DNA from 2 places in the Ruegeria sp. BHSC026 genome. Region 1 is predicted to be linked to the other one. Evidence: riboswitches for the same ligand, from Rfam matches in the RefSeq annotation. Region 1 holds a riboswitch; the other holds the start of a gene.
What was found. Region 1 has a riboswitch for cobalamin ahead of AC2FME_RS13485 (DUF1636 family protein). Riboswitches for the same ligand answer to the same signal wherever they lie in the genome.
Positions count from the first base shown of each region.

Region 2: another riboswitch for cobalamin. It lies ahead of AC2FME_RS07690 (hypothetical protein); the one in region 1 lies ahead of AC2FME_RS13485 (DUF1636 family protein).

Region 1 is NZ_JBXWRV010000011.1:1,796-12,251, reverse strand. Features, by position in the region: gene cbiE (precorrin-6y C5,15-methyltransferase (decarboxylating) subunit CbiE) at 1-740, opposite strand, end outside; gene AC2FME_RS13520 (cobalt-precorrin-6A reductase) at 739-1,488, shown strand; gene cobJ (precorrin-3B C(17)-methyltransferase) at 1,461-2,213, opposite strand; gene AC2FME_RS13510 (precorrin-2 C(20)-methyltransferase) at 2,210-2,938, opposite strand; gene AC2FME_RS13505 (precorrin-8X methylmutase) at 2,935-3,564, opposite strand; gene cobG (precorrin-3B synthase) at 3,564-4,691, opposite strand; gene cobN (cobaltochelatase subunit CobN) at 4,688-7,981, opposite strand; gene cobW (cobalamin biosynthesis protein CobW) at 7,988-9,043, opposite strand; gene AC2FME_RS13485 (DUF1636 family protein) at 9,046-9,429, opposite strand; cobalamin riboswitch at 9,512-9,716, opposite strand; gene AC2FME_RS13480 (LysR family transcriptional regulator) at 9,789-10,456, opposite strand, start outside.
Region 2 is NZ_JBXWRV010000004.1:287,437-297,892, reverse strand. Features, by position in the region: gene AC2FME_RS07735 (extracellular solute-binding protein) at 1-1,172, opposite strand, end outside; gene AC2FME_RS07730 (c-type cytochrome) at 1,342-1,851, opposite strand; gene AC2FME_RS07725 (prephenate dehydratase) at 1,971-2,804, shown strand; gene AC2FME_RS07720 (SRPBCC family protein) at 2,825-3,292, opposite strand; gene nudC (NAD(+) diphosphatase) at 3,331-4,314, opposite strand; gene AC2FME_RS07710 (bifunctional 2',3'-cyclic-nucleotide 2'-phosphodiesterase/3'-nucleotidase) at 4,492-6,378, shown strand; RNA gene ffs (signal recognition particle sRNA small type) at 6,419-6,515, shown strand; gene AC2FME_RS07700 (alpha/beta hydrolase family protein) at 6,578-7,435, opposite strand; gene AC2FME_RS07695 (TetR/AcrR family transcriptional regulator) at 7,519-8,091, shown strand; cobalamin riboswitch at 8,120-8,334, shown strand; gene AC2FME_RS07690 (hypothetical protein) at 8,422-8,829, shown strand; gene AC2FME_RS07685 (protein-tyrosine phosphatase family protein) at 8,833-9,336, opposite strand; gene AC2FME_RS07680 (DNA polymerase III subunit gamma/tau) at 9,493-10,456, shown strand, end outside.

The DNA of each region.
Region 1 (10,456 bases):
GGCGCCAGCGCCGACAGGGTCAGCGCGCGCACCGGCCGTTTGGTGATCTGCCCATCGGTTTCGAAGATCTCGTCGGGTTTGCCCGAGGCCAACGGCAGCGCACGCCCGTCGCCCGAAACCTCGAGCGCAACGCAGACCGGATGCTCGAACGAACCCAGCAGGGCTTCGGTCAGGGGCATGCTGCGCGCGCGTTCCCGAGGGCCGCCGAGGGCCTCCATCACGTGCAGGGTCGTATCGTCGAACCCGGTCTCGGTCAGATAGCGGGCCAACTCGGCCACCGCGGCACCGTCGCGCAGCAAGATGATGGCGCGCAGGCCGCGGGACAGATGCGGACGCAGGCGGGTCAGGGGGGCGGCGTGCAGACCGAAGGTGGCAGTGCTTTCTAACGGCCAGCCCAACCGCGCGGCCGCCAGCGAGAAGGTCGACTGCCCCGGCCGTGCCACCCAGTCTTCGGGGGCGAAATTGCGCGCGATCACCGACCCGGAGCCAAACCAGAACGGATCACCCGAGGCCAGCACCACTGTGCGCCGACCCTTCAGCCCCTGCAGGATAGGCAGCCCGTCAGCGAACGGCACAGGCCACGCAATGCGTTCGGCGCCGGTTTCGGGAACCAGTGACAGGTGCCGGGGCGGGCCCATGATGACCTCGGCACGCTCCAACTCTTGACGGCTTGCGGCCGACAGTCCATCCAGTCCATCCTCGCCCAGGCCCAGAATGGTCAGCCACGGAGTTTCAGACATGCCCAACCTCCTGATCCTTGGCGGCACGACCGAGGCCAACGCATTGGCCCGCGCCGTGGCGGATTTGGGTGTGGCGGCAACCTATTCCTATGCGGGCCGGGTCGACAACCCGCGGCCGCAACCGCTGCCCACGCGCGTGGGTGGCTTTGGCGGGCCCGAGGGTCTGGCGCGTCATATCCGCGACACCGGCGTGACCCATGTGATCGACGCGACCCATCCCTTTGCCGCGCAGATGAGCCGCAATGCCATCGCCGCCTGCCAGCAAACGCAGACGCCGCTGGCCGCGCTGACCCGCGCGGAATGGACGGCCGCGCCCGGCGACCGGTGGCAACGCGTGCCCGACATCGCCAGCGCCGTTGCCGCGCTGGCCGGGCCGCCGCGTCGGGTGTTCCTTGCGGTGGGGCGCATGCATCTTGATGATTTCGCGGCGCAGCCCCAGCATCACTATCTTCTGCGGCTGGTCGATGAACCCGGCGCGTTGCCCTTTGCCGATTGCGAGGTCGTCGTGTCGCGCGGGCCGTTCTCCGTTCAGGACGACACGGCGCTGATGCGCTGGCACCGAACCGAACTGGTGGTGTCCAAGAACGCTGGCGGCACCGGGGCCCGCGCCAAGCTGGACGCCGCGCGAGCGTTGGGCATCCCGGTGCTGATGATCGACCGGCCCAGGCTGCCCCGCCGGGTCGAGTTGACAAGCGTGCCGCAGGTTCTGGACTGGCTGGCTCATTCCGGCGTGGACCTTGGAGTATAGACGATGGGGCCGATGGGCCGGTCGATGACGCGGGTCAGCGACGAGCCGACGATCACCACCGTCTGCATGTCGGCCATGTCGGGCGTTGCCTCGGCCAGGGTCGCGATGCGGATCGCCTCGTCTGGGCGCGATACGGCGCGAGCGAACAGGATCAGACGCTCGGGCTCGCATTCCTGCCGTAGGATTTCCAGCGTCTTTACAAAGCCTTCAGGCCGCGACTTCGAGCGGGGATTGTAAAAGGCCATTGCGAAATCGGCCTGCGCGGCCAGCCGCAGGCGTTTCTCGATCACGGCCCAGGGCTTGAGGTTGTCGCTGAGGTTGATGGCGCAGAAATCATGGCCCAGCGGCGCGCCCGCCCGGGCCGCGGCGGCCAGCATGGCGGTGATGCCGGGCAGAACCTCGACAGGGATCTCGTGCCAGGTGTCGGGGCCGTTTTCCAGCGCCTCGAACACGGCGGCAGCCATGGCAAACACGCCCGGGTCGCCCGACGAGACCACGACCACCCGCTTGCCCTCGGCCGCCATGCGCAGCGCGTGCTGCGAGCGGTCGATCTCGACCCGGTTATCGCTGGCGTGCAGGGTCAGGCCCGGCCGTTCAGCCACCCGCGCGACGTAGGGAATATAGCCCACCACATCAGTCGCATCGGCCAAGGCGGCGGTCACCTCGGGGGTCACCAGCGCCTCGTTTCCGGGGCCAAGCCCGGCGATCTTGACCCAGCCGTTCATGGCCGCCGCCCCTGTCCGTGCACGATGATGATCGAGAAATAGGGCGTGACCTCGGTGCAGGCGTCGCTCAGCTTGCGGACGGTCTGGTTGGGCATCTGCGCGTATTCCACGATCCAGGCCCGGTCGAACAGGCCCGCCGTTTTGAGCGCGCGTTTCACCTTGTCGATGTTGCGGCCGATCTTCATAACCACCAGCGCGTCGGTGCGCGCCATTCGGTCGGCCAGAACCTCTTCGGGCAGGGTGCCCATCAGCACCGTCAGGATGTCGTCGCCCCAGGTGATCGGATCACCCGAGGCCGTCCAAGCGCCCGACATGCCGGTGATCGCCGGCACCACCTCGACGGGCACCACGTCGCGCAGGCGGGTGTAGAGATGCATGAACGAGCCATAAAAGAACGGGTCTCCCTCGCACAACACCACCACGTCCTCGCCCTGATCGGCCAGTTCTTTCAAGCGCGCGGTGCAGCGTTCGTAGAACTCGGCCAGAAGCGCGTTGTAGCGCGGATCGGAGACCGGGATCTCGGTTGTGACTGGGTATTCCATGGGAAACTCGACCGCATCGTCGCGGATCATCCCGTTGACGATCTTGCGCGCCTGCCCGCTTCGGCCGGGCTTGCGGAAATAGGCCACGTGTTTCGCGTTGCGCAACAGGCGGTCGGCCCGGACGCTCATCAAATCGGGATCGCCTGGGCCGAGGCCCACGCCATAGATCGTGCCCATGGTCATTCCGCCCGGCTTGCGATGGCGTTGATCGCGGCGACGGTGATGGCGCTGCCGCCCAGACGACCCTTGACGATGCAGCTGGGGACGGGCTGGGCCTCCCACAGCGCGTCCTTGGATTCGACCGCGCCGACAAATCCCACCGGGCAGCCGATGATCGCGGCGGGGCGGGGGCAGTCTGGGTCCTCGAGCATGTTCAGCAGGTGAAACAGCGCCGTGGGCGCGTTGCCGATGGCGACAAGCGCGCCTTCAAGGTGCGGGCGCCACAGTTCCAGCGCGGCGGCGGATCGGGTGTTGCCCATCTTCTCGGCCAGCGGGCGCACGCGCTCGTCCTGCAGCGTGCAGATGATCTGATTGTCGGCGGGCAGGCGAAAGCGGGTGACGCCTTCGGACACCATCCGCGCGTCGCACAGGATCGGCGCGCCGTTCTCCAGCGCCGCGCGCGCGGTGCCCACGAAGCCGGGTGAGAAATGGATGAACTCTTCCAGACCGACCATCCCGGCGGCATGGATCATGCGGACGGCGACCTGCTCTTCGTCGGGGTCGAAACGGGCCAGATCGGCCTCGGCCCGGATCGTGGCGAAGGATTGCTTGTAGATCGCCGCGCCGTCGGTTTCGTATTCATAGGGCATCAGGTCAGGTCCATGGTCTTCAGTGTTTCGGGGTCCAGCCCGCGCTGCAGGGGCTCATCTCCCGCGCGGCCGTGTTTTACAAGATCAAAGCGCCCGTCGCGGCCCACCAGCGTCAGATCGGCTGCGCCCATGCGCGCGCAGCCTTTTGCGCAGCCCGAGACATGCAGGCTGCCGGACACACGCGGGGCCAGCGCGCGGGCGATGGCGCGGGTCTCGGCCTGCGCCTGCGGGCAGAATGGCGCGCCGGGGCAGGCGTCGGTGGCCAACAGGGGGTCGGCGCCGTCGGTCACGAAGGCCGGGGCGGGGGTCGCCGCCCCGCCTTCCAGCAGGAACAACCGCCAGGGCGTGACACGCAGGGCAGCGGCGCCCGAGGCTTCGACCAGCGCGCGCAGGTTGTCGGCGGGCAGTTGCCCGAAGGCCGCGCCGTAGATCGGGCCGATTGCGCTATTGCCGGGTTGCAGCGGGTGGGCCGTGGGTCCGGGGGCGTGGCCCTGCCATTCCTTGGGCAGCTCCTGCGCTGCGATCAGACGGGCCATGCGGCGGGTGTCAGAAGTGAAGCGCTCGGCGAACCACTGGGCCAGTTCGATCACGCAGTCGATCGCCGCGTCCTCGGTCACCAAACGGCCGGTCTCGGCCCCGTCGGCGCGCAGGATCAGGCCCGAAGGTCCCCGCTCCAGCCGAATATCGGCCGAGTCCCCGGCCAGCAGCCGCGCCTGGTCGGTATCCACCGCAAAGCCGAACTTGGCGGGCAGGGCGGGCAGGTCGCCCAGCCGGTCGACCAATGCCTGTGTCAGGCGCGTGGTCAGGTCGCCCGGTTGATACAGCGGCGACACAAGGATGTTGCGCCGGGTCTCAAGCCCCGGTTCAGGATCCAGAAGGTTCAGCGCCGACAGCTCGGCCAGCAGCGCATGATGGTCCGTCTCGGCCACGCCGCGCAGTTGCAGGTTGGCGCGGTTGGTCAGGTCGATGGTCCCGTTGCCGAACCGCAGGGCCAGATCACACAGCCCCAGCGTCTGCGCGGCGCTCAGCCGGGCCAGACGCGGGCGCACCCGTACCACCAACCCGTCGCCGGACATCATCGGGCGATGCGCGCCGGGGCACCAGCCCTGAACGACCGGGGCGCTCATCCCAGCCCCTCCAGATCGGCGCGGATCGAGTTGCGGCGGGTGTTCCACAGCCCGGCCTCGTACAGCGCGCGGAACCGGTCCTGCATGGCTTGATGGGCCTGCGGATTGGCCTGCTGCAGGAACGCGTCCACCTCGGGGTTGCCCAAGGTCGCATCGTGGTAGAGGTCGAACAGATGCGGGGCGACGCTGCCTGACAAATGCGCGAAAGACGCCATGTGGTCGAGCGTTGCCGCGATCTCGGCCGCACCGCGGAAGCCGTGGCGCTGCATCCCGGTGATCCAGTCAGGATTGGCGGCGCGCGCATGGACCACGCGGCTGATTTCCTCGGGCAGAGTGCGGGCGCGGGGTGTTTCAGGGCGCGTATTGTCCAGATGATACAACTGCGCCTGCCCGCCGGTCAGCTTTTTGGCGGCGGCAAAGCCGGCCTCGTGCGTGGCATAGTCGTTTGCCAGCAGCAGGTCGGTTTCGGTCAGGTCCTGCAGGTGCACGAAACTGTCGGCCTGCGCCACGCGCTGGGTGATCCCGTCGGGGTCGTGGGCGATGTGCTCGCCCTCGAAGGCAAAGGCACTGGCGTCCAGCCAGGCCTGACCGGCCTGCGCGCGCGCCTCGTCTGTATAGGTTTCCGACAGGTGGGTCATGTTCAGCCCATAGCTGCCTGGCGCCGGGCCATAGACGCGGGCGGTGGGCGGCTGACCCGCATAGGGGTTCCAGTCGGGCGCCTCGTCGCGTTCCGACAGCGCCCGGACCGCCTGTCCGAACAGGGCCGACAGGGTCGGGAACACGTCGCGGAACAGGCCCGAGACGCGCAGAGTCACGTCCAGCCGGGGGCGCTCCAGATCGGTGATCGGCAGAACCTCGATCCCGCTCACGCGCTCCGACCCCGGATCCCAGACCGGTTTGACGCCCAGCAGGTGCAGCGCCATGGCGAATTCCTCGCCCGCCGTACGCATCGTGGCCGAGCCCCACAGATCGACGATCAGGCCCTTGGGATAGTCGCCTTCCTCCTGCAGGTGGCGGCGCACCAGTTCTTCGGCCAGTTTCACCCCCTGCGCATAGGCCGCGCGGGTCGGGACGGAGCGCGGATCGGTGGTGAACAGGTTGCGGCCCGTGGGCAGCACGTCGGTGCGCCCGCGATAGGGCGAGCCGGACGGCCCGGCCTCGATCCGTTTGCCGGCCAAAGCATCCAGCAGGGCCTGCCGTTCGGCCTGTGCCGACGCGGCAGTGTCGAAATTGCCCGCACTCTGCGGCGCGCGGCCAAAGACATGCAGCCCGTCGCCGAACTGGCTTTCCTTGATGTCACAGACGAAACGGTCGATGCGGGTGATCGCCTCGGCGGTGCTGGTGGCCTGATCCAGCCCCAGATCGGCCTCGAGCCCGATGGCGCGGGCCTCGTCACGGATATCGGCCTGCAGCAGGTCGCGCCGCTTGGGGTCCAGCCCGTCGGCGTTCGAGAACTCGTCCAGCAGCGATTCCAACCGCACCATGCGGTCGGGCGTGCTGCTCTGCTTCATCGGCGGCGGGATGTGGCCCAGCGTGACGGCCCCGATCCGGCGCTTGGCCTGCGCGGCTTCGCCCGGATCGTTCACGATGAACGGGTAGATCACCGGCAGATCGCCGATCAGCGCCTCGGGCCAGCATTCCGCCGAGAGCGCCACCGATTTGCCCGGCAGCCATTCCAACGTTCCGTGTGCGCCGATATGAATCAGCGCATCCGTCCCCAACCCGTGCCTCAGCCACAGGTAAAAGGCCACATATCCGTGCCGGGGCGTGCGCGACAGGTCGTGATATTCGTCGTCCCGCAATTCCGGAGTGCCGCGTTCGGGCTGCAGCGCCACCAGCGCCTTGCCGCGCCGAAGCGCGGTGAAGTGGAATGCCCCATCGGCGCAGGCCGGGTCATCCTCGGGCGCACCCCAGACGGTTTCCAGATCGGCGCGCAACGCTTCTGGCAGTTGCGCAAGTGCGGCGCGGTATGCCGAGACCGGCCATGAAATCCGGGCGTCCAGCAGCGTGTCGGCAATCGGCTGGGCGGGGGCGGTGTCATACCCCGCGCCCTGCAGGTCGGACAGGATCGCCTCGGCCGAGGCCAGCGCGTCCAGCCCCACCGCATGGGCCATCTGCCAGTCCTTGCCGGGATAGGTGGACAGGACCAGCGCGGGTACCTGTTGCGCCTTTGGTTTCTCGGCCAGGTCCACCCAGGCCATCGCCCGGTCGACGATGGCGGCAATCCGGTCGGGCTCGGGGCGGTGGGCGAAGCGGGAGTACTCAAGATGCGGGTCGCGCTTGCCCGGTTCCTTGAACGAGGCGACACCGGCCGAGATGCGCCCGTCCACCTCGGGCAGCACAACATGCATGGCCAGATCGGCAGGCGACAGGCCGCGCTCGGCCTCAGCCCAGGCCTTGCGGCGCGAAGTGGCCAGAGCGACCTGAAACACCGGCACGCCCGCCACGTCCAAGGGCGATGTGCCCGACGCGCCCTTGCCCGAAAACGAGGTGGCATTGATGATGGCCGAGGGCGCCATCGCTGGGATGTTCTCAGCCAGCCATTGCGCCGCCGCAGGCGCTTTGAGCGAGGGTGCGAACAGCCCCACCGCCTGATGACCCCGCGAGCGGACTTCCCGGATCAGGGCCGCTACCGGCGCGGTATCGGCCGAAGTCAGATAGGCGCGGTAGAAGGTCACGATGATGCGCCGGCCTTCGCCCGCGAAGGCGTCCTCGGGTGCGATCACACCGCGATCCGGGCACCACGCTCCGCATTCGGGCAGGGTCTTGGCCCCCATAACCGGCCCGGCATAGAGCCCCGCCGCCAGCGCCATCTGCGCCAGTGCGGCTTGGGCCGCGACCTCGCCACCGGTGTCGCACAGATGCGCCAGTCGCCGCAGGGTCGAGACCGGCAGGGTCGAATAATCGTCCAGCCGCGTATCCTCGCGCCCGTCGGCGGGCAGCACCGCCAGCGCGATGCCCTTGGCCTGCGCCAGCGCCAGCACCTGCTGCAACCCGTAGGACCAGTAGGGCACGCCGCCGATCAGGCGGATCAGGATGCCCTTGGCGCCCTCCAGCGTCTGCTCGACATAGGTATCGACCGACAGCGGATGTTTCAGCGCCGTCAGGTTCGCCAGCCGCAACGAGGGCATCCGCCCCTCGGGCCCGCCGCCGCGATGCCAGCCGGCCGCGAAAGCACCCAGATCGCTATCCGAAAAGGACAACACCACCAGATCCGCCGGGCTCTGGCCCAGATCGGTCGGGGTCTCGGTTTCTTCGAGCCCGTGGCTTTCGCGGAAGACGACGTGCATTGGTGCTTACTCGACGGCCTCGGTGACGCCTGTCAGGATGCCACGGATCGCGGATTCGTCGATGTCGTGATGCTCGGCGATGACCACAAGGCGCGAGCGGCGCTCTTCGTCCGGTTTCCACGGGCGGTCATACTGGTGCCGCACCCGCGCGCCGACCGCCTGGACCAGCAGACGCATCGGCTTGCCCTGAACGGCGGCATAGCCCTTGACCCGCAGGATGTTCAGCTCGTTCGCCAGACGTTCGATATTGGCGACCAACTGCGCCGGGTCGGTCTGTTCGGGCAGTTCGACCACGATGCTTTCGAAATCATCATGTTCGTGGTCGTCATGGCCATCGTGATGCGAGGGGCGGGCGTCCATGTCGTCCTCGGCCGCGGCGCCTAGCCCCAGCACCACGCGCACGTCTACCGCACCTTCGGCCACTTCGACCACGGGCAGGGGGCGGGGCGCCTCGGCGGCGATGATCTCGCGCGCTTTGGCCACGCCTTCGGGGCGGGCCAGGTCGGGCTTGGTCAGCAGGATGATGTCGGCGCACGAGATCTGGTCCTCGAACACCTCGGACAGGGGTGTTTCGTGGTCGATCGAGTCATCGGCCATGCGCTGGGCGTCCACCGCCGCGACATTCGGGGCAAAGCGGCCTGCGGCCACGGCCTCGGCATCGGCCAGGGCGATCACGCCGTCCACGGTGATCTTGGAACGGATATCGGGCCAGTCGAACGCCTTGAGCAGCGGTTTCGGCAAGGCCAGACCGCTGGTTTCGATCAGGATGTGATCAGGGCGCGGGTCCAGCGCCATCAGCGCCTCGATCGTGGGGATGAAGTCATCAGCCACGGTGCAACAGATGCAGCCATTGGCCAGTTCCATGATGTTTTCCGCCGGGCATTCGGGGATGGCGCAGCTCTTCAGGATTTCGCCATCGACACCCACATCGCCGAATTCGTTGACCACCACGGCCAGGCGCTTGCCCTGCGGGTTCTGCATCAGGTGGCGGATCAGCGTGGTCTTGCCCGAGCCGAGAAAGCCGGTGATGACGGTGACGGGAAGTTTTTCGAGGGTGCTCATGCTCAGGCTCCAATCGGGGGAATGCGGGCGGCGCAGTTCTTGCGGAAATGTTCGGGGCGGTCGCGCCATCTCACAAGGCCATCTTCGGTGGCCAAGTACTTGGTGGCGCCTTCGACAATGATCTCGACATGGTCGGATTCGTTCAGGTTCTCGTAGACGAAGGTCCAGCGCGACGGCCCGCCTCGCAGAACGATTGAGCAGCCCTGATCGCAGTTAGACAGGCATTCGACCGGCTTCAGGGTGATGCCTTCGGGCAGGTCGGCTGCGGCCAGCGCCTTGTGCAGCAGCGTGCCGGGGCGCTGGGCGTCATCCTCGATGGGCAGCCCGCGTCGGCAGGTGGTGCAGACCAGCAGCTCGACTGGTGCGGTCTCGGTCACGTCTCTCATCCCCCCTCTATTGGTTGTCGGGGGACGGGGTATGCGCGGGCCACGTTGCCGACATGGGCCCGACACCGGAACACCCCGTCCGGTTTGTCTTCGGGCGTTGGCAGGTCTCCCGGCTTGCGGATGTCAGAGCGGTGCTCTGTCGGATGTCCTGCCTTCCCGGCCTGCGGCCAGTGGCATTTGGGCACCCTCTCCGGTCACGGTCGCGGGGGCGGCTGCGTTTGACGGAAAACCGCTGACGCATTCCCTTTTCATCTGCTTGCACAGACACCAACGCAAGCGACATGCGGCACGGGCAGGGGGGTTGTCAAGCGCGCGGGGCCAAGTGCCTTGCCTCGGATCGAAAAAGCGACTTGCCAGGATCAATCCGCGGCATCGCTGGCCAGGCAGTCGCGCAGCCAGGCCAGGAACAACTGGGCAGGGATGGACGGAGGCGCCGCGCTGACGCTGCGGATCAGGTAATGCGACTGGGCAAAGGGAATCGCCGGCCCCGCAATCCGGATCGGCGCACCCTGGGCGATGGCGTTGCGCGCGAACCGCTCCAGAACGGTGGCGTAGCCCGCGCCGGCCATCACCAGTTGCAGCGCCGTGACGGTCGTATCCGCCGAATGGCGCGCGGGGCGGTCGGGCAGGTCGATGCCCGTGGCCTCGAAGTACCGCGCCCAGTTGTCCTCGTACCCCAGAATGTGGATCAACGGGCCGTTTTGCAGGTCTGGCGACGAGTCCTGCGCCCGGCAGACGGGCACCAGCCGTTCCGAGCACAGTCGGTCCGCCGCAACACCGGGCCAGTCGCCATAGCCCAGCCGGATTTCCACGTCTACATCCGCGGGCGTGGCCGAGTCGTTCCAGATATGCGACACAAGCCGCACCGGGATCTCGGGGTGCTGGGCGCTGAACGCGGGCAGCTCGGCCGCGATCCAGTAGGTCATCGTCGATATCGCCGCCCGGATGGTCAGCGCCTGTCGCGAGGCGGGGCCGAATAGGCTGTTGGTGGACAGCGCGATATCCGACAGCGCCCGGCGCACGGTCA
Region 2 (10,456 bases), on a different contig from region 1:
TGCGGGACATCCTTCGCCTCGAGCGGGGTGCCTTCGATGAAGGAATCACGCGGCGAGTTCAGACCGTACAGGAGCGATTCATTGGCCCATTCGAAATTGAACGCCAGCGCCAGCGCCTTGCGCACATTCTTGTCGGCGAATTGCGGGCGCGCCAGATTGAACACGAAACCGGACGGATTCGGCGGACTGCCGTCGGGGATCGCATCCTTCACCACATAGCCCTGCGCGACCTTGGGAAAATCATACCCGGTCGCCCACAGCTTGGGGTCGCTTTCGATGCGGAACGTGTATTCGCCGGCCTTGAACGCCTCGAAGGCCGCGGTCTGATCCGCAAAATACTCGACCCGGATGCTGTCATAGTTGAACCGCCCCTTGTTGAACGGCAGGTCCTTGCCCCAATAGTCGTCGCGCCGCTTGTAGACGATGCGCCGGTTGATGTCGTAGCTGTCCAGTTTGTAGGGTCCCGACCCCACGGCGACCTCAAGCCGCGGCTCGTCCAGGCGACGCGACGGGTCGGCCTCGAACCAGGCCTTCGAAAACACCGGGGTGGACCCCACCGTCTCGATCCGGCTGCGGGCGGTCAATTCAGGATTGAAGGTGAATTTCACCGTGTGGGTGTCCAGAGCTTCGGCGCCAGTGACCATGCGGCCCACGGCCTGCGCATAGGATGGCAGGCCCTGCTCGATGAACAGGCGGTGGCTGTAGACGACGTCCTCGGCCGTGACCGGTGTGCCGTCCCAGAAGGTCGCCTCGGGGCGCAGATGGAAGATGACCCAGTTGCGGTCGGCGTCATATTCCAGGCTTTCGGCCAGCACGCCGTAATACTGGCCAATGCTGTCATCCGAACTGTCGATCAACCGGTCGTATTGCAACGTGGTCAAAGCACCGGCCCGCCCCTTGCGGGAATAGGGGTTGAGCGAATCAAACGTCCCCGACGCCGCCAGCGACAGCTCGCCCCCCTTGGGCGCATCGGGGTTCACATAGTTCAGATGCGCATAGTCGGCCGGATAGTCCAGGTTGCCGAAATACGAATACCCGTGGCTGCGGATGATGTCGCCCTCATCTGCCACGCCCGGCACTGTCTGCAGCGCCATGATCGCCGCCGAAAGCCCCAACGCTGACGCCCAATGCCCAATACTCAGTACACGCGCGCCAGGTAAAACGGGTTTCATGCAGGTCATCCTTCGCGTTCGTCTCGGTTCCATGTCTGTCCACGCTAGCTAACGGGCCAGCGATGGCAGTTGCAAGTTTAGACTGCGTGAGCGCTTTGTGAAGATTTGTTGATACGAAAAAGCCGCTGCACATCGGCAGCGGCTTTCGCAAGTCACGGACCCTGACCAATCAGCCGCCGATCGTCTGCAGATAGGCGATCAGATCGGCACGGTCTTCAGGTTTTTTCAGGCCCGCAAAGCTCATCGAAGTGCCTTGGATATAGCCTTTCGGATTGGCCAGGAAGGCATCCAGTTCCTCGGGCGTCCAGTTGCCGCCATGCGACTGCATCGCGGCGGAATACCCGCCGAACCCTTCGGCCGATGCGATCGGACGGTTCACGACGGCGTACAGGTACGGGCCGGTGCCGTTCGCGCCCTTCTCGAGCTTGTGGCAGGCCGAGCACTTGCGGAACACCTTGGCTCCCTTTTCAGGATCGGCCGCGGCCAGCAGATCGGCAAAGACCACTTCTTCGCCGTCAGCGCTTTCGCCGGCGCTTTCCGTTTCGATCACATAGGCGGCCATTTCACCATGCGCGTCCGTGCTATACAGAACGTCAGCCCCCCATTTCGCCAGGAGGAAGAAAAGAAAGGCACCGAACAGGCCGGCTGCGGCCTTGGTAACTGTCATCGTGTCAAACATTGATCGCGAGTCCATTTCAGCTGTCTGCGGGGTGTCTAAGGCTTCCCCTTGCAAGAGGCAAGGTATAGACACCGCGACCAAACGCCCAATTCTGTAACTTGTTGCACGGAATCGACCAAATGACCAATCGCATCGCATTTCAGGGCGAACCCGGCGCCTACAGCCACGAAGCCTGCCGCATGGCCCGCCCCGACATGGAGCCCCTGCCCTGCCGCACCTTCGAGGACGTGATCGAATCGGTCCGGTCGGGCCAGGCCGATCTGGCGATGCTGCCGGTCGAGAACACCACCTATGGCCGCGTCGCCGACATCCACCGTTTGCTGCCGCACAGCGGGCTGCACATTATCGACGAAGCCTTCGTGCGTGTGCACATCAACCTTCTGGCGGTCCCCGGCGCAACGCTTGAAGACATTACCGAGGCGCATTCACACCTGGTCCTGCTGCCGCAATGCGCGGGCTTTCTGCAGGAACACGGCATCCGGGGCCGGGTCAGCCCCGACAATGCCCGCGCCGCGCGCGAGGTTGCCGAGGCCGGAGACAAACACTCGGCAGCCCTTGCCAGCGAACTGGCGGGCGAGATCTATGGGCTGAACGTTCTGGCTCGGCATATCGAGGACAATGACGACAACACCACCCGGTTCCTTGTCATGTCGCGCGAAGTGGACGAGACGCGCCGGGGTGCGCATGGCATGATCACCAGCTTCGTCTTCCAGGTCCGCAACATCCCGGCGGCGCTGTACAAGGCGCTTGGCGGGTTCGCGACGAACGGCATCAACATGACCAAGCTGGAAAGCTACATGGTCGACGGTTCCTTCACGGCGACGCAATTCTATGCCGACATCGTCGGCCATCCCGACGACCGCAACGTGCAGTTGGCGATGGACGAGTTGCAGCATTTCACCACGAATGTCGAAATACTGGGGGTCTATCCCGCCGCGCGGCCTCGGGGCTAGCGACTTGCGGCCGGGCGCCGTCAGCCCCCGTGCGCGTACCGGGTTTCCATTTCGCGGGCGAAATCACCCAGCCGCAACTGGAACTGGCGGCGAAACCGAGTTTTTCCCAGCTTGAACGATTGCAGCAACAGCCGTGCGGGCAAAGTCTGGGCGGCCAGCGACATTTCGATGGACAACCTCGTGTGCCGCTGCGACAGCGGCAGCAACTCGACCGTGGTCAGGCTGGTCATGCCCTTACCCGCGGCCACGAACCGCATCAGCGACGGGCGTTCGAACTCGGCCAGTTCGACCGACATGCGGCGCGTTCGACCGCGCACCTTGAATTCGGCATCCCAACAGGCGCCGACCCCGGGGGAAGGCGTATCGAAGGTCCGCCGCACCTCGGTCCCGCGCCGCAGGGCCATGCGTTCGAAACGCCCGAAATCCGCGACCATCTCGAAAACGTCCGAGATGGGGACCTGAATGTCTTCCTGTGCCGAAAACTGCATGTACGCCTTGATCGTTCGGTATTTTTGCCAGTGTCTCGCTAGTCCAGTGTATCCGCAAGCCAGTTGCGCAGAAGAAAATGCGCGATCGCGCCTTTTCGCGCCGGCATCAACCGCGGGTGTTCCCCGGCAAAGGCCTGCATCATGTCAGCGCGCGACACCCAGATCGCGTCTTCGATCTCGACCGGATCGATCATCAGCCGCTGCGACAGGGCCTGTGCCGCACATCCAAACATCAGCGAAGCTGGAAACGGCCAGGGCTGGCTGGCCAGATAGCTGACCGCACCGACCGGCACGCCGGCTTCTTCCATGACCTCGCGTCGCACGGCGGCCTCGAGCGTTTCGCCCGGTTCGACGAATCCGGCCAACAGTGAATACATCCCCTCGGGCCAGCCGGGCGAGCGCCCCATCAGCACTGCGTCGCCAAAGGTGACCAGCATGATGACCACCGGATCGGTGCGCGGGAAGTGCTGGGCGCCACATTCGGGGCAAGCCCGCTGCCAGCCGCCCTGTGCCGGGGCGCTGCGGGTTCCGCACCGGGCGCAGAACCGATGGGTTTCGTGCCAGCCGATCACCGCCTTCGCCGTCGCGGCGATTTCGGCATCGCGGGGCGACAGACGGGTCATGATGCGACGCAGCTCGGCAAAGACATGACCGGTGGGCAGGTTCGGATGCTGCTGCTCGGAGCGATCGACAAAGGCCCCGACTCCAGACAAGTCCAGCCCGTCGGCCGGCCAATCAGATATGTCGGCGGCAAACAAGGGCGCGCCCGCGTCGGACTTCCCCATGAAAACGGGCTGTTCGACGGCCCCCCCGGGGCCGCTCTGCACCAGAGCGTGGGTCATCGGCACCCAGGCCAGCTGATCCAGATCGCCGCCCTGCACCAAGATCTTGCCCCGCCACAGCAACAGGCAGCGCGACATCGGGTCCCTGCGGGCCGCCTCCAGTTCTTCGCCGTTGGCGCGAATATCAGCGGCACGGTGCAGCCCCGATCCGCCGAATGTAACCTGCTCTGCCCGTTTCATGTCCATGCTCCTGCGATTGGCTCAAGGGCTGCCACGACTGTCGGCCCAGCGCAATGCCCAAGCCAAGGCCGCCGTTCGGCACCGCCTGCAAAAAAGACACATGGATGCCCGGCAAATAAACGGATATTCTACCTTTCGGCGAACACGCATTTCAAACAACGCACAAAAGCAGAGCAGTTGAAAACAAAAACCTTGGCGCACCAAGCGCATGGCCAAGCGATCCAATCCGTCCTTCGCATCCTGGCGACGACGGACCTGCACATGAATCTGACCAGCTTCGACTATTACGCCGACCAGCCGGACCAGGCCATCGGGCTGACCCGCACGGCCAGCCTGATCCGCGCCGCCCGGCAAGAGGCCCGGCAGTCGGGCGCCGAAGTACTGCTGTTCGACAACGGCGACGCGCTGCAAGGCACGTTGCTGGGTGATTGGGCCGCCGACCAGCCCGGCCCTCAGCATCCGCTGTTGTCGGCTTTCGAGAAACTGGGCTATGACGCAATCGCGCTTGGCAACCACGATTTCAGCTTCGGGCTGCCCGTTCTGGAAGCCATCGTCGAACACGCGCCGTTTCCGGTGCTGTGCGGCAATCTCCGGCGCATTGGACGGGCGCAGGCCTGGCAGCCCTGGGTCGTACTAACACGTCGGATGCGGGTCGGCGGCCAAGAGGTTCCGCTGCGCGTCGGCGTTTTTTCGATCCTGCCGCCGCAGACCGCCCGGTGGGAAGCACACCATCTGGACGGGCAGGTCGAGGTCGCCGATTCGATTTCCACCGCCCGGACCTGCATTGCCGAACTGCGCGACCGCGGCTGTGACCTGGTGATTGCCCTTGCCCATTGCGGCCTTGGTGACGCCGAACCTGCCCCCATGTCCGAAAACGTGGTGATCCAGTTGGCCGCTCTGGCCGGCGTGGATGCCATCGTGGCCGGGCACACGCACATGCTGTTTCCCGCAGACGTCCCGGACCCGGTGGCCAGCATGGACCTGCAAAACGGTCTGATCCACGGCAAGCCCGTGGTCATGCCCGGAACCGCCGGAACGCATCTGGGCGTGATCGACCTGACGCTGGAGCGAGATGCGACAAGGTGGAAAATCGTCGCGAAATCCGGCCGACTCCGCTCTGTTCAGCCTGCGCAGCCGGATGCGGGGCCTGTGCCCGAAGACCCCGAGATGATGCAAGTGTTTCAAACCGGACACGCACGGACACGCCGCCGTGCGGCATCGCCGGTCGGGCGGACGGAGCAGGCCATGCACAGCTATTTCACTTTCTGCGGGCTGGATCGCGGCCTGGCCTTGGTCGCCGCCGCCCAGGCCGCAGCGCTGCGGCCGGTTCTGAAAGAGTCGAAGTTGGAAAACCTTCCGCTGCTGTCGAGCGTAGCACCGTCCAAATTCGGGGGTCGGGCCGGGCCACGCCATTTCACCGATGTTCCGCGGGGCGACGTGTTCCTGCGCCACGTGTCGGATCTGCATGTGTTTCCCAATGAGTTGCGCGCGGTCGTCGTTACCGGTGCGCAGTTGCGGGATTGGCTGGAAATGTCGGCAGCAGTCTACCGGCAAATCGACGGCGCCCGCGAAGCAGACCTGATAGACCCGCAGGCGACCGGGCACAATTTTGACGTTCTGCACGGGGTGACCTACAAAATCGATCCGTCATGCCCGCCGCGTTTCGACCTTGGCGGACACCGGACCGGTAACGAGAATGGGCGGATACGAAACCTTTGCCATCACGGCACCCCGGTTACGCCGGAACAGGCCTATGTCGTGGCCGTCAACAACTATCGGACCAATGGCGGTGGCAATTTCCCGATCCTGCGGCAAAATCCGGCGATCCAGATGCCGCGTATGAATATCCGCGCGATCGTCCGGGATTACCTGTCCGGAGCGCTGGAACGCGATCCGCTCGAAGATGCTCCGGCCAGCTTTTCCCTGACCGGTTTCCACGGGCGTGCGGCCGTGCTGCGCACCGGACCGGGCGCCGAGAAATACCTGGATGAACTGGCCGCTTTCAGCCCCGAGCCGCTTGGGTTGGACGACCAGGGCTTTCTCCGGATCCGGCTGTGGCCGTGACGGGTTGCCAAGCGCCTGCGTGATGCCTATATCGGCGGTCGAGAGGTTGGCGCGGGCAAGCGCCTCGCCAACCTGGTCAGGTCCGGAAGGAAGCAGCCACAACGAGCCCCGCTTGGGTCGCTGTCCAACCTCTCACTTGATGCCGTCATGGCACACTGTTTTCCGATCATTCCCTGATGCAGGGCCGCCGGACTGGTCGTCAGGCAATCAGCCGCGGCCAGATTGCGCGGCTGCGCCGGGCGAAGGCGCCGACATGGCCGACCTCGCGCAGGCCGAAGGCGGCCGGGGTCAATAGATGACGCCGCGCCGCAGGCCCGTACAGCTCGGCCAGCCGCCAGACCGCCGGCGGCGGAACCGTCTGATCATCCTCCAGGGCGATGACGTCCACCGGGGTCGTCATTCGGCCCCAATCGGCCGGCGGAAGCGTGTCGCCCAGTTCCGGCAGATAGCTGTCGGGTGACGTACACCACTTCCGCCACTGCCAATAGACCCCGGATGGCAGGTCGGACCCGAACCCAAGCATCCGCCCCGGCAGATAGCCCACCAGACGCACCAGAGGCGGCACATGACCATACCAGAACAGGCTCGCCAACCCTTTGTAGGGCCAGGGATGATCGGCCAGGGTCACCAGCCCCGAACACACGCAGATCATCCGGTCGATCCGGTCGATCCCGGGCTGAAGCGGCCCCAGCATCCCGCCGACCGAATGACCGATGACCCAAAGCTTGGCATCGGGATAGCGCCGCCGCATCTCGGCCTGCGCCGCCGGCATGTCCTTCAGCGCCCAATCGGCCATCGTGGCATCCGAGTCTTTCAGGCGCCGTTTCAGAGATGTCCCGAAATCGCGATAGTCATAGGTCAGGCAGGCCATGCCCCGTTCAGCGGCCAGCCACCGCGCGAAATGCTGGTAGTAGTCCCGCGGCACGCCGGTTGCCCCGTTCAGTACGACCGCGATTTCCGGCATGGCCATCGGTGCATAGAGCCGCGCCGACAGGTTTGCCTCGCTCGCCAAAAACTCGAAATCCTCGACTTTCACGGTCTGCTGCGAATCCAACATCCATGCCTCCAAGCGCTCTGGACCGATTGGTCTAATAATTTCATCTGGACCGATCGGTCCAGCCCTGTCAAGATGCGTGCAAGATGACCCGACGTCCGCAAAACACCCGCGATCGCCTGACCCAGACCGCCGCCCGGCTGTTCCAGCGCTCGGGCTACAACGGTGTCGGCCTGACCGAGATCCTGACCGAGGCCCGGGCGCCCAAAGGCTCGCTGTACCACCATTTTCCAAAGGGAAAGCAGGATCTTGCCCTCGCTGCGGCCAGCTGGGCTTCGGACGGGATGCGCGACATGATCGCGGCGGCGTTCAACGACGCGCAGGATTTCCGCGCAGGAGTCACCACCCTTTGCCACAAGATCGCGAAAATGTTCGACACCTCGCCGCAATGGGAGACCTGCCCGATCGCCGCCACCCTGTTCGAAAGCCCCGACAACCGGGCCTTCCGCGACCATGCCGACCGGCTGTACGAAAGCTGGATCGACGAGGTGCGCGGCCACGCGGAACGGTTCGGCGTCGCGCATCCTGACATGGCGGCCGACACCCTGTTCATCATGATGCAGGGCGGTTGGCAACTGGCGCGCGCGCGTCGGGATTCGAATGTACTGCGCCGGTTGCCCGAGCATGTCCCGTGGGACCGGTTCCAGCCGCGCGACTGAATGCGGCTTGACACGGCCCGACCCTGACCGCTAGCGATTGGGTGATGGTTCCCGCGCCTTCAGCCGGGATGAAAAGGGAACACGGTGCGGCCCCCCCGGGACAATCGGAACGGGCCAATGCCGGGACTGCCCCCGCAACTGTAGGCGGAGAGCGATGCCGAGATACCACTGACCGCAAGGTTGGGAAGGTCGGCAAAGCAACGACCCGCAAGTCAGGAGACCTGCCATCAAACGTGAAACCGAAACTCGGACGGGGTGTCCGGGCAGGGTCTGGCCGTGAAATCGGCTGTCCGCCCCGGTCCGCCCCGCCCAGCGCGCGGAGGGCGCATCATGATCTGGAAGACCAACACGCACGAATTTTCCGCAACCGTCTGCCAACGCACGGGCAGGACCTGCCCAGCGCTGGCGCATCTGGCCCGGTCGGTCGCGCAGGCGGTCGCGGCGGCCGACGCGGCAACCTCGCCCGATTTCCGGGTGGAAGGCAGCAGCGAACTGACCCATTGCACGCCGGGCTGCATGGCCCGCTTTGACGCTCGCGCCGACCTGATCCGGGTGTATTGCGGCGCACGCGCAGGGGCAGATACGCAAAGCCTGGACGCCTATGCCGACCTGATGTTCAATGATCAGGCCGATGCCTGCCCCGCGCAGGGGCTGGACACGTCACCCTGCGCGATGCTGCAGGCGGTCGCGCTCGATCCCACCACCCTGGCGGAACACGCCTTGCCGGCAGTCATCTGACGGTCAGTCCGGGGTAGCAACCCGAGCCGGCGCCACGGCCCAGAGCAACTGCGCCTCGGTTTCCACGGCGCAGGGGCGAACGGCCCGCAGGCGTTTGAGCGCCGGTTCCGGGGCTTCGCCACATTCGATCATCAGGCGCAGAACGGCCATGCCGGATCGTCCACAGCCCCCCCGGCAATGCACCAGAACTCGCCCGCCGCCGCTCAGCGCATGGCGGGCGGCGGCGCTGACTGGCGGCCACTGGCCGTCAAATTCATCCCCCGGCGCCGAAAAATCGGCGACCGGCAGATGCGCCCAGCGGCTAGCACGCCCTTGGATGTCCGATCCGAAATCGCCCGCCCCCACGGCGACCATCTCGGCCAGAGTCGTCATCGAGATCACAAGACCCGGCGCCCAGCCCCCGATCAGGTCCAGGTCGCCGCGGTAGTCGCCGCCTCCGCCGGGTATCGAGGTCAGGGCAAGCGAACCGCCCCCGACCTGCAGGGCATGAACAACCAGATTGGACATCGAAACCACCCCTCGGGAAACGCATCACTGAAAACTATTGGTCCAGTATGGCCCAACCAGCGCCACCGCCAAAGCGAAAAACCTGCACCGGCGCTGTGGACGCGGGGCACCGGGAACTCTACCCTGCATCGTCAGTACGAATCCGTCAGAGCAGACATGACCACACAGTCCAGCCCCGCCTATCAGGTTCTCGCCCGAAAATACCGCCCGGAAACCTTTGCCGACCTGGTCGGTCAGGATGCCATGGTGCGCACGCTGAAAAACGCGTTCGAGGCGGACCGGATCGCGCAGGCCTTCATCATGACCGGCATCCGTGGCACCGGCAAGACAACCACGGCCCGGATCATCGCCAAGGGCATGAACTGTATCGGCCCCGACGGCAATGGCGGACCAACGACCGAACCCTGCGGCCAGTGCGAGCATTGCGTGGCCATCATGGAAGGTCGCCATGTGGACGTGCTGGAAATGGACGCCGCCAGCCGCACCGGCGTGAACGACATCCGCGAGATCATCGACAGCGTGCGCTATCGCGCCGCCAGCGCGCGGTACAAGATCTATATCATCGACGAAGTCCACATGCTGTCGACCAGCGCCTTCAACGCGCTGCTGAAAACGCTGGAAGAGCCACCCGAGCATGTGAAGTTCATCTTTGCCACGACAGAGATCCGCAAGGTTCCGGTCACCGTGCTGTCGCGCTGCCAACGGTTCGACCTGCGTCGGATCGAGCCCGAAGTGATGATCGGCCTGCTGCGCAAGATCGCCACCGCCGAGGGCGCGGAAATCTCGGATGACGCGCTGGCCTTGATCACCCGCGCCGCCGAAGGCTCGGCCCGGGATGCGACCTCGCTGCTGGATCAGGCGATCAGCCATGGCGCCGGCGAAACCACCGCCGATCAGGTGCGCGCGATGCTGGGGCTGGCCGACCGGGGCCGTGTGCTGGACCTGATGGACATGATCCTGCGTGGCGATGCGGCCGGGGCCCTGACCGAACTGGGTGCGCAATATGCCGAGGGCGCCGACCCGCTGGCAGTGCTGCGCGATCTGGCCGAAATCACCCATTGGGTCTCGGTGGTGAAGATCACCCCTGACGCGGCAGAAGATCCGACCGTCTCACCCGATG